One region of the Streptomyces sp. NPDC046197 genome, then DNA from elsewhere that is predicted to be linked to it. Evidence: riboswitches for the same ligand, from Rfam matches in the RefSeq annotation. Region 1 holds a riboswitch; each other region holds the start of a gene.
What was found. Region 1 has a riboswitch for thiamine pyrophosphate ahead of AB0A61_RS27710 (thiamine ABC transporter substrate-binding protein). Riboswitches for the same ligand answer to the same signal wherever they lie in the genome.

Region 1 (3,267 bases):
TTCGCCATGGCCGCGGGCGCGCTGTGCATGCAGTTCCTGATCGACGGGGGCGCCTGGTGGCAGGGCCTGCTGCTCGGCCTCGCCGTCGCCGCCAGCGCCACGCTCGGCGACCTCGGCGAGTCCATGATCAAGCGGGACCTGGGGATCAAGGACATGGGCACGCTGCTCCCCGGGCACGGCGGCATCATGGACCGCCTGGACTCGCTGCTGCCCACGGCACCGGTGGTGTGGCTGCTGATGGTGATCTTCGTGGGGTCCGCCTGACCGGCGCCCCGCCCGGGCCGCAGGGGCTCGTCGTCCACGGGACGGCGGGCCCCTCTGCCGACCGGGGCCTGACCTACGACGCCAGGCCGGCCGGGGGCGGAGCCATGGTGAGCGAGAAGGTCCGCCTCCAGTTCGACATCGCCGTCATCCGCGCCACCCCCACGCCCTGAAGAAGCACCGACCCGGGGACCTCGGCGCGGACCCCAGGTCACCCCATTCGATCTGAGACACTGGTGAGACCATGCCCAAGCCCGGAGAACTCACCTTCGTCGCCCCCCGCGGTGCCAAGAAGCCACCGCGGCACCTTGCCGATCTCACGCCTGCCCAGCGCAAGGAGGCTGTCGCCGAGATCGGTGAGAAGCCGTTTCGTGCCAAGCAGCTTTCGCAGCACTACTTCGCGCGGTACGCGCACGACCCCGAGCAGTGGACCGACATCCCCGCCGGATCGCGCGCCAAGCTGCGTGAGGCGCTGCTTCCGGACCTGATGACGGTCGTCCGGCACCTGTCGACCGACCAGGGCACCACCCGCAAGACGCTGTGGCGGCTGTTCGACGGCACGCTCGTCGAGTCGGTGCTCATGCGCTACCCGGACCGGGTCACCATGTGCATCAGCTCGCAGGCGGGCTGCGGCATGAACTGCCCGTTCTGTGCGACCGGGCAGGCCGGACTGGACCGCAACCTGTCGACCGCCGAGATCGTGCACCAGATCGTGGACGGGATGCGTGCCCTGCGGGACGGGGAGGTCCCCGGTGGTCCCGCGCGTCTGTCCAACATCGTCTTCATGGGCATGGGTGAGCCGCTCGCCAACTACAACCGCGTCGTCGGCGCCATCCGGGCGCTGACCGACCCCGAGCCGGACGGGCTCGGGCTGTCCCAGCGCGGCATCACCGTCTCGACCGTCGGTCTCGTCCCGGCGATCCACCGGTTCTCCGACGAGGGCTTCAAGTGCCGCCTCGCCGTCTCGCTGCACGCGCCGGACGACGAACTGCGCGACACCCTGGTCCCCGTCAACACGCGCTGGAAGGTGCGGGAGGTCCTCGACGCCGGGTTCGAGTACGCCGCGAAGTCGGGGCGCCGGCTGTCCATCGAGTACGCCCTGATCCGGGACATCAACGACCAGGCCTGGCGCGGTGACCGGCTCGGACGGCTGCTCAAGGGCAAGCCGGTGCACGTCAACCTCATCCCGCTCAACCCGACGCCGGGCTCCAAGTGGACGGCCTCGCGGCCCGAGGACGAGAAGGCGTTCGTGGAGGCGATCGCCGCCCACGGGGTGCCGGTCACCATCCGGGACACCCGGGGCCAGGAGATCGACGGGGCATGCGGTCAGCTCGCGGCCACCGAGCGGTAGTCTGAGGCCGTACACATCTTCATACTCATATTCCGACAGGGGAGCGCCACAGCGCTGAGAGTGCGGCAACCGGGCCGCAGACCCTCTGAACCTCGCCCAGGTCATTCTGGGTAGGAAGTTCGGTCATCACTCAAGCTGTTGCGCCCTGCCCGGAGATCCCCGGCGGATCCCGGGCAGGGCCGCGTCTCTTCCTGGTCAACCCCAGGAGGAATCCAGTGCACAACAAGAGGTTCGTCGCCGTGGCGGTGGGGCTCGGCCTGGTCACGCTGTCCGCGTGCGGGTCGTCGGCCGACAAGGGATCCGCCGACTCCAAGACGGTGACCCTCGTCAGCCACGACTCGTGGGCCGTGTCGAAGAACGTCCTCAAGGACTTCGAGAAGCAGTCCGGGTACACGGTCAAGGTGCTCAAGGACGGCGACGCCGGACAGGCCGTCAACAAGGCCATCCTCACCAAGGACAACCCGCAGGGTGACGTCTTCTTCGGCGTCGACAACACGCTGCTGTCGCGCGCCCTCGACAACGGGCTGTTCCAGCCGTACCAGGCCAGGGGGCTCGACAAGGTCGGCGCCCCCTACCAACTCGACGGGGCCAGGCACCGGGTCACCCCGGTCGACTACGGCGACATCTGCGTCAACTACGACAAGAAGTACTTCGCCGACCACAAGCTGACCCCGCCGGCCTCCTTCGACGACCTCGTCAGGCCGGAGTACAAGAACCTCCTCGTCACCGAGAACGCCGCCACCTCCTCGCCCGGACTCGGCTTCCTGCTCGGCACGGCCGCCCGGTACGGCGACGGCGGCTGGCAGGCGTACTGGAAGAAGCTGAAGGCCAACGGCGTCAAGGTGGTCGACGGCTGGGAGCAGGCGTACGACCAGGAGTTCTCCGGGTCCGCCGGTGGCCACAAGGCCAAGGGCGACCGGCCGCTCGTCGTCTCCTACGCCTCCTCCCCGCCCGCCGAGGTCGTCTTCGCCGAGCCCAGGCCCAAGACCGCGCCCACCGGTGTCGCGGCCGGCACCTGCTTCCGCCAGATCGAGTTCGCGGGGCTGCTGAGCAACGCGAGGAACACCAAGGGCGGCAAGGCGTTCATCGACTTCCTGGTCTCCAGGGAGTTCCAGCAGGACATGCCGTTGAACATGTTCGTGTACCCGGTGGTCCAGGGCACCTCGGTGCCCGCCGAGTTCACCCAGTACGGCCCCGCGGCCAAGGACCCCGAGAACATGGCTCCGGGCAAGATCGCCGCCAACCGTGACCAGTGGGTCAAGTCGTGGACCTCACTCGTACTGAAGTAGCCACCCACGAGGGCCGCCACACCCCCACAGGCCCCGACACCCCAACGGGCCGCCACAGGACCCGCACGGGGAACGCGGCGCGGCTCGGGCTCATGGCCGGGCCCGTCGCGTTCTTCGCGCTGTTCTTCGCCTACCCGGTGGCCGCGATCGTCGAGCGCGGCCTGCGGGTCGGCGGGGCCTGGCAGTTCGGGCGGCTCGTGGACGTGCTCGCCCAGCCCGGCATCCGGCACGTGCTGTGGTTCACCACCTGGCAGGCGCTCGCCTCCACCGCGCTCACGCTGCTGATCGCGCTGCCCGGGGCGTACGTCTTCGCCCGCCTGGACTTCCCCGGCCGCCAGGTGCTGCGGGCCATCGTCACCGTGCCCT
Region 2 (3,267 bases), on a different contig from region 1:
AGAACTTCGGCCCGCACATGGAGCAGAAGTGGGCGGTCTTGGCCGGCTCGGCCGGAAGGGTCTCGTCGTGGAACTCCCGTGCCGTGTCCGGGTCGAGGGCCAGGTTGAACTGGTCCTCCCACCGGAACTCGAAGCGGGCGTCGGACAGCGCGTCGTCCCACTCCTGCGCCCCTGGGTGTCCCTTGGCGAGGTCGGCCGCGTGGGCGGCGATCTTGTAGGTGATGACGCCGGTCTTGACGTCGTCACGGTTGGGCAGGCCCAAGTGCTCCTTCGGCGTGACGTAGCAGAGCATGGCCGTGCCCCACCAGGCGATCATCGCGGCACCGATGCCGGAGGTGATGTGGTCGTACGCCGGCGCGACGTCCGTCGTCAGCGGGCCGAGCGTATAGAACGGAGCTTCATCGCAGATCTCCTGCTGAAGGTCGATGTTCTCCTTGATCTTGTGCATCGGGACGTGGCCCGGGCCCTCGATCATGGTCTGTACGTTGAAACGCTTGGCGATCCCGTTGAGTTCCCCGAGCGTGCGCAGCTCCGCGAACTGCGCGTCGTCGTTGGCGTCGGCGATCGAGCCCGGCCGGAGGCCGTCACCCAGCGAGTAGGTGACGTCGTAGGCCGCGAGGATCTCGCAGAGCTCCTCGAAGTTCTCGTACAGGAACGACTCCTTGTGGTGCGCCAGGCACCAGGCCGCCATGATCGAGCCGCCGCGCGAGACGATGCCGGTCTTGCGGTTCGCGGTCAGCGGCACGTAGGCGAGGCGTACGCCGGCGTGGACCGTCATGTAGTCCACGCCCTGCTCGGCCTGCTCGATGACAGTGTCCTTGTAGATCTCCCAAGTCAGTTCCTCGGCCTTGCCGTCCACCTTCTCCAGGGCCTGGTAGAGCGGCACCGTACCGATCGGAACAGGGGAGTTGCGCAGCACCCACTCACGGGTGGTGTGGATGTTGCGACCGGTCGACAGATCCATGACCGTGTCGGCGCCCCAGCGGGTCGCCCAGGTCATCTTCTCGACCTCCTCCTCGATGGAGGACGTCACCGCGGAGTTGCCGATGTTGGCGTTGACCTTCACCAAGAACCGCTTGCCGATGATCATCGGCTCGATCTCCGGGTGATTGACGTTGGCCGGAAGGACCGCGCGACCGGCCGCGATCTCCTCGCGGACGACCTCGGGCGAGACGTTCTCCCGGATCGCCACGAACTCCATCTCGGGCGTGATCTCGCCCCGGCGCGCGTACGCCAGCTGCGTCACCGCAGTGCCCTCGCGGCCGCGGCGCGGCTGGCGCGGCCGCCCCGGGAACACCGCGTCGAGGTTGCGCAGTCCGCCACGCGGCGACGTGTGCTTGATCCCGTCGTCCTCCGGCTGGACGGGACGGCCCGCGTACTCCTCTGTGTCGCCGCGGGCGATGATCCAGTTCTCGCGTAGCGGTGGCAGCCCCCTGCGGACGTCGGTGTCCAGAAGTGGATCGGTGTACGGGCCCGATGTGTCGTACAGCGTGACCGACTGCCCGTTGGTGAGGTGCACCTGACGGACCGGCACCCGCAGGTCGGGCCGTGAGCCCTCGACGTACCCCTTGTGCCAGCCGATGGACTTCCCGGCCTCCCCGCCGCTGGAGATCTCCGTGGAGGCAGGCGTGCGTGTGTCCTTGTTGGTCATGAGACCTACTCCCTACGCCGGCATTACCCGGTAACAGGTTCGGCGGTCGACGCAGCGGATCCCGTCTGCAGACGTTCCTGTGAAACATCGCTCGTTCCACGTGAAACATCGCGAAGACGGAGGTCAGCGCCCTCTCAGCCCGGTGCTCCGAGCTCCCGCGTGTGCAAAGGTGTCTCCACGCTAGCGTGATATGTGTCGCGATGAACAGTGGGCCTGTGCTGTTCTTGCGATGATCGGGCGGTGACCACGACACAGCAGTCCCCCTATCCGCCGCCCGAACCACGGCGCGGACGCGGCCCCGGGGCTGAAGCCGGGCGCGGCCCAGGTACCGGGCACGGTTCGGCCGACGGGCCCGGCGCAGGACCCGGGAACGAGCATCGTCATGGACCCGGAGCATGGGAGACACCCGCCCCACGCACCGCGGACGCGCACGACCACGGCCCCGAATCCGGTGAACTCCACGGGCACGACCCCGAGATCGGCGGTCGGCACGGGCACGGGCACGGGCACGGGCACGGTCCGGGAGCCGGCGGCGGCCACGGCCAGTCGCACAGCCACAGCCACGGGCCCGCGACTCCCGTCTCCAAGCACCTGCGCAAGGTCATCGCGGCGGTCCTGATCCCGTTCGCCGGCGCCGTGGTCGTCGGCCTCGCGGTGCTCTGGCCCGGCGGCGCCCCCGCACACGAGCGCACCGGTGTCGGCTTCGACCGGCAGACCCAGCAGGCCACGGTCACCGCGGTGATCGAGGTGAGCTGCAAGTCGGTGAACGCCTCGGGCGAGACCCCGACGGGAGACACCTCCACCGCCGAGGGCTCCTCCGCGCAGGCGCAGGCGTCCGGTACCTGCAAGAAGGCCACGGTCCGGGTCGACACCGGCAACAACAAGGGCCGTACGTTCACCGAGATCGTGCAGCCGGACCAGCCACGGCAGTTGCACCAGGGTGAAAAGGTCGTGGTCGCCTACGAGCCCTCCGCGCCGAAGGACCTGCAGTACTCGGTCGCCGACGTCAACCGCCGCTTCCCCATGGCGTTGCTGGCCGGCATCTTCGCACTCGCCGTCGTGGTCGTCGGGCGGCTGCGCGGCGTGATGGCGCTGGTCGCGCTGGCCATCAGCTTCCTGGTGCTGAACCTGTTCATCCTGCCGGCGGTCCTACAGGGCTCGAACCCACTGCTCGTGGCGGTGGTCGGATCGAGCGCCATCATGCTGATCGCCCTGTACATGTGCCACGGCCTGTCGGCCCGTACCTCGGTGGCGGTACTCGGCACGCTGATCTCGCTCTCGCTGATCGGCATCCTCGGTTCGCAGTTCATCGGCTGGGCCGCCCTCACCGGCAACACGGACGACAGCACCGGCCTGATCCACGGCCTGTATCCGAAGATCGACATGAGCGGTCTGCTGCTGGCCGGCGTCATCATCGGCTCCCTCGGCGTCCTCGACGACGTCACGGTCACCCAGACATCGGCCGTCTGGGAGCTGCATGACGCCAACCCGACGATGGGCTGGCGCGGGCTGTACCGGGCAGGCATCCGCATCGGCCGCGACCACATCGCCTCCGTCGTCAACACCCTCGTCCTCGCCTACGCCGGAGCCGCACTGCCGCTGCTTCTGCTCTTCTC
Region 3 (3,267 bases), on a different contig from region 1:
GAGCACTTCGACGCGGTCGCCCTCGGCCAGGGCCGTGGAGGACCACCGCGTCCGCGGGACGACGGTCTCGTTGAGGGCCGCGGCCACCCCGGAGGGCGCCGCGGTCAGCGTTTTCACGACGGTGTCGAGAGCCGTGCCGGGAGTGATCTCCCGGGGCTTCCCGTTGACGGAGATGTTCATACGGACTGCTCCAGGAGTGCGGCGGCACGAAACCGCGTGGGGACGAAGGGCCGGGCTTCCTCCGGCAGTTCGCCGGTGGTGAGGACGTGCGCCATCGCGTCACCGGTGACCGGGGTGAGCAGCACCCCGTTGCGGAAGTGCCCGGTGGCCAGCAGCAGCCCGTCAAGACCGGTCGGGCCGAGCAGCGGCGCGTTGTCGGGGGAGCCGGGACGCAGCCCGGCCTGCGTCTCCGTCAGCGGCAGCTCGGTGATTCCCGGCACCAGCTCGTGCGCGTCCCGCAGCAGCTCGTACACCCCGCCCGCGGTCACCGTGGTGTCCCATCCCAGTTCCTCGCTGGTCGCTCCGACGACCAGCTCGCCGTTGAGCCGCGGCACCAGGTAGACATGGCTGCCGCGCACCATGGCCCGTACCGTCCGGTTCAGCAACGGTGCGTACCGCTTCGGCACGGTCAACCGCACGACCTGTCCCTTCACCGGCCGCACCGGCGGCAGGACGTCGTCCGGCACACCCGCCAGCTGCCCGCTGAGGCTGCCGGCCGCGAGCACCACCTGGTCCGCGTGCAGTTCGGTGCCGTCACGCAGCACGCAGCCCGCGGCCCGGTCCCGGACCAGCGTGAGCCGCTCGGCCCAGGCGCGGCGGAAGACCACGCCCGCCCGCTCGCACGCGGTCACCAGCGCCCCCGCCAGGCGCCGCGGGTCGATCTGGTGGTCGCCGTCCACCCGCAGCCCGCCGCGCACACCGGGCGCGAGCATCGGCTCCAGGCGCCGGCAGTCACGCCCGGACAACCACTCCGAGTCCAGGCCCGACAGACGCTGCAGGGCGTGCAGTTCCCGCAGGTGGGCGCGGTCGTCGGCGTCCAGCGCGACGGCGAGCGTGCCGCACCGGCGGTAGCCGAGGTCGTGGCCGGTCAGCTCGGTCAGCTCGGCCGCGAAGTCCGGATAGCGGCGGGCCGAGGCCAGGTTCAGCCCGAGCAGGGTCTGCTCGCCGTAGTGGAGTTCGGTGACGGCGGCGAGCATCCCGGCCGCCACCTGCGCGGCCCCGCCGCCCGGCTCGGGATCCACCACGGCGGTGGCCAACCCGCGCTGGGCCGCGCGCCAGGCCGTCACCAGCCCGATGATTCCGCCCCCGATGACGAGGACGTCTGACGTACACGAAGACGACATGGGCGTCCAGCCCCTCCCTTCGCCGGCATGACCCGGATCAGGTTCGTACGGTCGGAGGCCGCCAGCCTCCCTCTCAGCCCGGTGCGTCCGGGCTCCCGCGAGTGCTTGTACGGTGGCCACCCTAGCCCGCAGAGCGTCGCCCCGGTAAGGGAGCCTTTCGTCATGCCCCGCTCGCTGGACGGTCTCGTGCTCGCTCCCGTCGCCGACCAGGCCCCGGGTCAGGTGGGCACGCGCACCCGGTTCACCTACCACGAGAAGGACGGGGTGATCTGGGCCGATTACGCGGGCGGCGACGTCGTACGCGGCCATCTGGTGGGTACCCGGGAAGGTGACCGCCTCGACTTCCGGTACGTGCAGCTGAGGCACGACGGGACGACGTCCTGCGGGCACTGTGTGTCCACGGTCGTCGAACTGCCCGACGGCCGGGTGCGGTTGGAGGAGACCTGGCGATGGGAGTCGCAGCCGGGCCACGGAACGAGCGTTGTGGAGCAGGTCACGCCGCACGCCCCATGACTGACTATTCGTCAGTTGTCTATGGTGATCAGGTGAGCGAGCAGAGGCAGGAACAGGGCACGTCACAGCCGCGGCGTGTGGTCGTCGTCGGTGCGGGCATGGCCGGGGTGCAGACCGCGGTCGCCCTGCGGGAGCAGGGCTTCACCGGCACCGTGACGCTGATCGGCGCCGAGCCCCACCAGCCGTACGACCGGCCGCCGCTGTCCAAGGCCGTGCTGCTCGGCAAGGCCGAGGGTTCCGCCTTCGACGTCGACTTCGAGGCGCTCGGCATCGAACTCCAACTGGGCCGCGAGGCGCTGGCCGTGCGCGCCGGGGCGTACGTGCTCGACACCTCCGCCGGTCCCGTGCCCTATGACGTCCTCGTCCTCGCGACCGGCGCCGAACCGATCCGGCTGCCGGGCGCCGAGGGCGTCCCCGGCGTGCATCTGCTGCGCACCCTGGACGACGCCGAGCGGCTGCGGCCGGTGCTGGCCCGGCAGCACGACATCGTGGTCGTCGGGGCCGGCTGGATCGGCGCCGAGTTCGCCACGGCCGCGCGCGAGGCGGGCTGTGCCGTCACGGTCGTGGAGGCCGCGGACCGCCCGCTTGCGGGGGCGCTGCCCGCCGAGGTGGCCGCCCCGATGGCCGCGTGGTACGCCGACAGCGGGGCCGAGCTGCACACGCACGCGCGCGTGGCGCGCGTCGAGCCGGCCGCGGTGGTGCTCGACGACGGCTCCCGGCTGCCCGCGGGTGCCGTGGTGGTCGGCATCGGCGCGCGTCCCGCGACGAGCTGGCTGGCCGGCTCCGGCATCGAGCTGGGCCGGTACGGCGAGGTGGTGGCCGACGACCACCTGCGCACCGGCCTGCCGGACGTGTACGCGGTCGGCGACTGCGCCTCCTTCCCGTCGCGGCGGTACGGCGAGCGCCTGCTGGTCCACCACTGGGACAACGCGCTGCAGGGGCCGCGCACGGTCGCGGCCAACATCATCGGTCAGACCCCCGCGGTCTACGACCCGGTGCCGTACTTCTGGTCCGAGCAGTTCGGCCGCTTTGTGCAGTACGCCGGCCACCACCCCGGCGCGGACACCACCGTCTGGCGTGGTGACCCCTCGACATCGGCCTGGACGGTCTGCTGGCTGCGCGAGGGCCGTCTGGTCGCGCTGCTGGCGGTGGGGCGGCCGCGGGACCTGGCGCAGGGCAGGCGCCTGATCGAGGCGGGGACGCCGATGGACCGGGACCTTCTGGCGGATCCGGGCCGGCCCCTGAAGGCGGCCACGGCGTAGCGTCTGCCGGGGCTGTGACGTGGGACGTTCTCCCACCTGGACGGGCCTGGCTTCCGAGTGTCAGTCCCAGATGGCACGCTTGATCCCGTGACCGAGATTGACGCAAAGATCGATGCTCTCGTCCCCGCCTGGCTCACGCTCCCCGACAT

Region 2: linked by a shared signal. The riboswitch ahead of thiC (phosphomethylpyrimidine synthase ThiC) and the one ahead of AB0A61_RS27710 (thiamine ABC transporter substrate-binding protein) in region 1 are both predicted to bind thiamine pyrophosphate.
Region 3: linked by a shared signal. The riboswitch ahead of thiO (glycine oxidase ThiO) and the one ahead of AB0A61_RS27710 (thiamine ABC transporter substrate-binding protein) in region 1 are both predicted to bind thiamine pyrophosphate.

What each region holds. Positions count from the first base shown of each region.
Region 1 covers NZ_JBEYZY010000022.1:91,469-94,735, forward strand. The annotation lists gene AB0A61_RS27695 (phosphatidate cytidylyltransferase) at 1-264, shown strand, start outside; partial or broken gene AB0A61_RS27700 (polyisoprenoid-binding protein) at 321-434, shown strand; gene rlmN (23S rRNA (adenine(2503)-C(2))-methyltransferase RlmN) at 506-1,612, shown strand; TPP riboswitch at 1,640-1,747, shown strand; gene AB0A61_RS27710 (thiamine ABC transporter substrate-binding protein) at 1,828-2,901, shown strand; gene AB0A61_RS27715 (iron ABC transporter permease) at 2,994-3,267, shown strand, end outside.
Region 2 covers NZ_JBEYZY010000001.1:83,919-87,185, forward strand. The annotation lists gene thiC (phosphomethylpyrimidine synthase ThiC) at 1-1,651, opposite strand, end outside; TPP riboswitch at 1,644-1,820, opposite strand; gene AB0A61_RS00375 (YibE/F family protein) at 1,892-3,267, shown strand, end outside.
Region 3 covers NZ_JBEYZY010000003.1:383,600-386,866, reverse strand. The annotation lists gene thiS (sulfur carrier protein ThiS) at 1-180, opposite strand, end outside; gene thiO (glycine oxidase ThiO) at 177-1,343, opposite strand; TPP riboswitch at 1,341-1,452, opposite strand; gene AB0A61_RS06880 (hypothetical protein) at 1,506-1,856, shown strand; gene AB0A61_RS06875 (FAD-dependent oxidoreductase) at 1,889-3,118, shown strand; gene AB0A61_RS06870 (Rv2175c family DNA-binding protein) at 3,206-3,267, shown strand, end outside.